2 regions of the Fundicoccus sp. Sow4_H7 genome follow, and region 1 is predicted to be linked to the other one. Evidence: predicted binding sites of a transcription regulator. Region 1 holds the regulator's gene; the other holds the start of a gene.
What was found. Region 1 encodes LexA, which represses DNA repair genes until DNA is damaged. Its sites were predicted from a motif close to CNAACANNTGTTNG; they were not measured.
Positions count from the first base shown of each region.

Region 1 (3,435 bases):
TCTTAGCAGAAAATCAAGCAAGTAAAGATCCTTCCGTATTAAATGCTATAGGATTTAATTGTAAAGCCGATTATCAGTATCTACAATTATCCAATCAAATATCAATCGTAGGCAAATTAGCAATTAATGAGTGGCAGCAGACCAGAACACCACAATTGATGATAAAAGATATTGGAATGAATGGTAGTCAGTGGGTTGATAAAAGGGGAAGCCAAATCCCAACTGATTTTTTTAACTATCAGCACACACTTTATGTATTTGAACATCAACCAATATTTGATGTTTATCGAGAAAAAATATCAAAGACTTCCTATGCAATAAGGTATAGTGATCTTAAGCAAATAAGTACTTTAATAAATAACAATGAAATAAAATATTTAGCAATCGTTGAGCCACCAAAAAAGATTGAATTATTAGAAGAACTTTTACTCATCCAGTTTTGGGAGACAGTTTATTTAGGTTCCTATACTAAAGAATCGAAATATTTATTAGGTTTACCAACACGAGATGAAACAGCGATTGTTTACCGTTGGATACAAAAAAATAAAGCTATTGATGCAAAAAATGTAGTTAGAGTACTAAATAATGAAACGCAAATACCGTTAACAAAAATTAAATTAATTCTTAAGCTGTTTTTTCAAGCAAGCTTTGTTACAATGAATGGTGGTCGTTTATTATTTAACGAAAATATTAAGCAGAAAGTAGATTTAGCTAATTTACCAGCCATGCATGAATTCCGTGAATCCATGAAAGTTGAAGAATTACTAAATTTCCAATCGCTTAACCAAGTCAAAAAGACATTAGAAAAGGAAGAACAAAGATGAATTTAAAAGATTATATTGCACGTGTTGACAATTACCCTCAAGAAGGAATTATCTTTAGAGATATTACCCCATTAATGGCAGATGGAGAAGCTTTTGCAGAAGCTACAAATCAAATTGTTGAATTTGCAAAAGATTTGGAAGTTGATGTCATAGTAGGACCTGAAGCCCGTGGTTTCATTGTTGGTTGCCCAGTGGCATATGAATTAAATATTGGTTTTATTCCAGTACGTAAAAAAGGAAAATTACCTCGAGAAGTTATTGAAGTCGATTACTCTTTGGAGTATGGGAAAAATACATTAACGATTCATGCAGATTCAATTAAACCAGGTCAACGTGTGTTAATTATTGATGATTTATTAGCTACAGGTGGAACTATCAAAGCTTCAATTGATTTAGTTGAAAAATTAGGCGGAGTTGTTGTAGGTTGTGCGTTTTTAATTGAATTAATGGACTTAAAAGGTCGCGAATTGATTAAAGATTACAACATCAAAACCTTAATGGAGTTTTAATGCAAAAAAAATCGAATGTGAATTGATTCTCACATTCGATTGCTTTGTGTTCTTAAAATTTTCTGTACAGACTTACGACACGTCCGAGGATAGAAACATTAGATAAAATAATATCTTCCATCGAATCGTTTTCTGGACGTAAAACAAAGTAATCTTTACGCTTATAAAAAGTCTTACAAGTAGCTTCATCTTCATCTGTTAATGCGATGACGATATCGCCATTGTTGGCTGAGGATTGTCTGCGTACAGTAATGTAATCACCGTCCATGATACCGATATTAATCATACTTTCTCCATCGATTTCAAGCATAAATAATTCACTTGGATCATATGGCAAATCATGAGGAATGGGGAAGTAATCTGTTGCTTCTTCAACTGCTAAAATGGGTGAACCAGCAGCAACTCGACCTAGTAACGGAATTTGATTGTTATTAAGACCTAGTAAGTCAAGAGCAATTGGTGTTAATTCAATTGTACGTGTTTTTGATGCATCTCGTTGAATATAACCTGCTTTTTCCAAACGAGACAAGTGTCCATGTACCGTTGAAGTTGAAGATAAACCAATCATACTTCCAAGCTCTCGAACAGTTGGTGGATATCCATTTGATGCAATTGAGTCTGCAATGACTTGTAAAATATTCTTTTGTTTAGTAGATAGGTTACTCAATGGAATCAACTCTTTCACTTATATTAAGTTAATTGTATCAAACCTTTATTAAAAACACAAACAAATGTTCGTGCTTTGTAAATATTTTTTAGGAAAAGAGGTGTTTTACTTGATTGATCAAAAATTAATTGAGCGTATTAATGAATTAGCTAAAAAGAAAAAAACAGTAGGCCTTAGTCCCGAAGAACTGAGTGAACAAAATGATTTACGTGAAAAATACTTAAAAGCATTTAGATCAGGTATGAGGAATCATGTTGAAGGGATAAAAATAGTTGATCCTAGAGGCAATGATTTAACTTCAAATAAAGTTAAACAAATTCAAAAAGAAAAGAAATTACATAATCGTCATTTAGAAGATTAGAACGATAAAAGTTAACTAGTCAAAGTTAAAATTTTTTAGTAGAATAACAATACATATGGATGAAAGCGAGGGATAGGTATGCCATTTTGGGGATGGATTTTAATTATAGTTGCACTTATCGTTGGTTTTGTAGCTGGTTTCTTTGTATCTAGACGTTATATGATGAATTATTTTAAAGAAAACCCACCAATTGATGAGCGCATGATAACACAAATGATGACACAAATGGGTCAAAAGCCATCAAAGAAACGAGTTCAACAAATTATGAACTCAATGAAACAGCGTTAATATAAGGTTTATAGGCTATCTAACATTTGCCTGTTAGGTAGTCTTTTTTGTTGTTTTATACCTTAAGGGGCGAAAAAGGTTTGATAATTTCATAATTATCGAACTAATAATAATAAATTAATATATTTTAATGATTTGTTAATCAAAGCTTTGGTTTATATTATAAAAACATGGTAAACTATAAAATAGAGTTTTTTACGAAAGGGTGCAGAGATGGATATTTTTAAACGTTTAAGCTGGTTTTTTAAGCAAGAAAGGAAGGCTTATATTATTGGATCAAGCTTATTACTCTTAGTGAGTATATTGGCAGCTATTGTTCCAATGATTATTGGTACCATTATTGATGGTCTTACTGACCGTACATTAACTGGTCAACAATTATTTTATTGGGTATTGGTATTATTAGCCATTGCAATCGCTCAATATGTAATGCGCTATTTTTGGCGAACTTCTATTTTTGGAACATCAGCAAAATTAGAAAAGATATTAAGACAACAATTATTTATTCATTTTACAAAGATGGATGCTGTTTTTTTCCAAGAAAATCGTACAGGTGACTTAATGGCGCACGCAACGAATGACTTGACTTCAATTCGACTTGTTGCAGGAAGTGGGATTTTGACCTTAGTTGACTCCTTGTCACAAGGGCTGATAACGCTACTAATGATGTTTGTGGTCATTGATTGGCGTTTGAGTTTGGTTGCTGTTTTGCCTTTACCACTGTTAGTTGTATTGGTACGTTTCAATGGCTCACGCATCCATGTTCATTTTAGAAAAGCACAAGAA
Region 1 is NZ_JBQKME010000003.1:34,207-37,641, forward strand. Features, by position in the region: gene recJ (single-stranded-DNA-specific exonuclease RecJ) at 1-824, shown strand, start outside; gene ACTQ54_RS04275 (adenine phosphoribosyltransferase) at 821-1,333, shown strand; gene lexA (transcriptional repressor LexA) at 1,386-2,000, opposite strand; gene ACTQ54_RS04285 (DUF896 family protein) at 2,110-2,361, shown strand; gene ACTQ54_RS04290 (YneF family protein) at 2,440-2,649, shown strand; gene ACTQ54_RS04295 (ABC transporter ATP-binding protein) at 2,863-3,435, shown strand, end outside.

Region 2 (3,435 bases), on a different contig from region 1:
ATTTTCTTCTGCACCCATTACTTCAACCCAACCACGATCTTCATCTCTTCTTTTCTTAGGAACGGGGATAGCTTCTTTACCGCTTAAATATTTACCTGTAATGGAAGCTGAATTCGCCATTACTTCTTCTGGTGTCCCAACTGCGACGATTTCACCGCCTTTTTCGCCTGCACCTGGACCAATATCAATTAAATAATCCGCTGCCAACATGGTTTCATCGTCATGTTCTACCACGATGAGGGTGTTTCCAAGTTCACGCATTTGTTTAAGTGAATCAATTAAGCGCGCATTGTCTCTTTGATGCAAACCAATAGAAGGCTCATCTAAAATATATAACACGCCACTCAGGTTAGACCCAATTTGTGTGGCTAAACGAATACGTTGCGACTCGCCACCAGACAAGGAACCTGACACACGGCTTAATGTTAGATAGTCTAAACCAACGTTGTTTAAAAAAGTTAGACGATCCGTCACTTCTTTTAAAATCGGTTTAGCAATTAAATCATTGGACATGCTAAATTCAAGTTGATTGAAGTAATCGAGCGAATCATGAATCGAAAGATCGGTCACTTCAGCGATATTTTTTTCGCCAACTTTTACTGATAAGGCTTCTGGATTTAAACGTTGACCTTTACATGCAGGACAAGCAAGTTCTTGCATAAATTGGCGCATGACTTCACGTGTATAATCTGAATTAGTCTCATTGAAACGTCTTTCGACATTATTCATGACACCTTCAAAAACATGATCAATCGTTCTCTTGCCACCTGACATCGGTTCATAAGTAAATTTAAAGCTAGCATCTGGGGAACCATATTTTAATAATTCTTGTTGTTCTTTTGTCAGTTCTTCATAAGGAACATCCATTGGAATCTTGTATGCTTTACAAAATTGTTCTAACATCGAAGGATAATAGTTAGAACTGATTGGATTCCATGGAACAAATACCCCTTCTTCTAAAGTCTTACTTTTATTCGGTAATACAAGTTCTTCATCAACGGTTAAACGTACACCTAAGCCATCACATTCGCTACATGCGCCAAAAGGAGCATTAAAAGAAAACATACGTGGTTGTAATTCATCGACTGTGAAATCACAGAAGGGGCAGGCATAATGTTCATTAAAATACAAGACATCCTCACCATTATTAACATCCACAACAATATAACCGTCTGAAAAACGCAAAGCTTGTTCAACAGAGTCAAATAGACGGGAACGAATATCTTCTTTAATGACAATTCTGTCTACAACAACTTCAATGGTATGCTTTTTGTTTTTTTCTAATTCAGGTACTTCCGTAATATCATAGATTTCACCATCGACCCTAACACGGATATAACCTTCTTTTTCGATTTTTTGTAAACCTGTTTTGTGTTGACCTTTTTTTTCTCTTACATAAGGACTCAAAATTTGGATACGGGTCTTTACTGGAAGTTCTAAAATACGATTGACCATTTGCTCAGCTGAGGAACGTTCAATGGGTATATGGTGATTAGGACAATAAGGAACACCTACTCTAGCATAAAGTAATCTTAAGAAATCATTGATTTCTGTCGCTGTCCCTACTGTTGAACGTGGATTATGACTGGTTGTCTTTTGATCAATGGATATGGCAGGACTTAAGCCTTCAATTGAATCAACTTCTGGCTTATCCATTTGACCTAAAAACTGTCTAGCATAAGCAGACAAACTTTCTACATAGCGCCTTTGACCTTCTGCATATAAGGTATCAAAAGCTAAAGAACTTTTACCTGATCCTGACAAACCGGTCATGACAACGAGTTTATCACGGGGAATTTCTAAGTTTATATTTTTTAAATTATGTGATCTTGCACCTTTTATAACGATTTTATCTTTTGCCATCTAAGGATGCCTCTTTTCTAAGAAATAGATTTACACGCCATATTGTACCACATATCTTTAAAAAAGTACGAATATTTGTTCGCTAAAAAATGAGATTGGAACATGAGAAACTTACGATTCCGGTGTTTCTTGGCATGTTATTAAGTTGAGTTAGCTATTTTATTAGCGTGTATAAATTGTAATGATAGTGTTGATGGTGGTTAATGTGTGTTGTGTCGGTTTGGTGGGATTCTGAATGATATTATAGTAGTTTCATCCGAGCGGTTAGGTCACGCTCGGTTGAAAGGGTGATTTCATCCGAGCGGTTGGGTCGCGCTCAGTTGAAAGAGTGATTTCATCCGAGCGGTTGGGTCGCGCTCGGTTGAAAATTATTTAATTAAAGACAATAAAATAAACAGAAACCACTAGTTCGTAAATGAAATAGTGATTTCTGTTTTTTAGATATCTGAGACTTTTAGCCCCAAACTCGCTTTAAACGTTAAAATTATTGAGCTAATTCTGACCAGTCAGTTAATTCACCTAAAAAGATAGCACGAACGTTATCTAAAGAGATATCTTCTAATGCGTTGTCATTGTGAACAACAACTGCGATACCATCGATAGCGATAGCGTCAAATTCTAAAACTTCTTTTTCTTCATCAGTTAATTCACGAGAAGCCATACCTAAGTTAGCTGTACCGTTCATAGCAGCTTCCATACCAGCAGTAGATCCGTTTGAAGTAATATTAACAGTAACACCCTCGTTTAATGCTTGGTAAGCTTCAGCTAATGATTCCATTAAACCTGTAACAGATGTTGAACCAACAACTTCAATATTTCCTTCTAAACCTGAAGGCTCGTATGAAGGTAATGTAGAAGCAGTTTCTTCTTCAGAAGCCTCTTCTGTTGTTTCCTCTTCTGTTGTTTCTTCTGAAACTTCTTCTGTTGTTTCTTCTGTAGCTTCTTCAGATGTTTCTTCATCTTCAACAGCTTCTTCAGAATCTGCAGTTACTTGGATATATCCTTCATCTTCAGCGATTGCTTGACCTTCAGCTGAAAGAATGAATGATAAGAAGTCTTGTGTAACTTCGTCAAAGTTTTCTTCAGACCAAGCTACGTTAAATGGACGTGCGATTGGGTAGTCACCAGCAAGGATAGCTTCTGGAGTAGCTTCTGCGCCATCAACAGTTAAAGCTTTAACTGAATCGTCTAATGAACCTAATGAAATGTAACCAATTGCCGCAGGGTCGCCAGCTACTGATTGCATAACACCGTTAGTTGAGTTTTGGATAACAGCGGTAAGAGTAGTCATATCGTCGTCGTTTTCATCAACAACACCAACGATTTCTACGAATGCTCCACGAGTACCTGAACCATCTTCACGAGAAACAACGTTGATTGGACCTTCTTGAGCTAATGCTGAAATTGATGAAAGTGCCAACGCTGATGCAGCTAATACAGGTAAAACTTTTAATGCTTTTTTCATTAAGAAATCTCTCCTTTAATTTTAAGACTTTCGTCTCATAATGATACACGACAATTAACTATACAGGTAAAAAAGCATAGTTGCCGATTTACCGTATGAATTTATTA
Region 2 is NZ_JBQKME010000014.1:28,597-32,031, forward strand. Features, by position in the region: gene uvrA (excinuclease ABC subunit UvrA) at 1-1,863, opposite strand, end outside; gene ACTQ54_RS11105 (substrate-binding domain-containing protein) at 2,348-3,328, opposite strand.
Region 2: a site for LexA is predicted at 1,932-1,945, ahead of uvrA (excinuclease ABC subunit UvrA). Genes of this name have one in related genera too.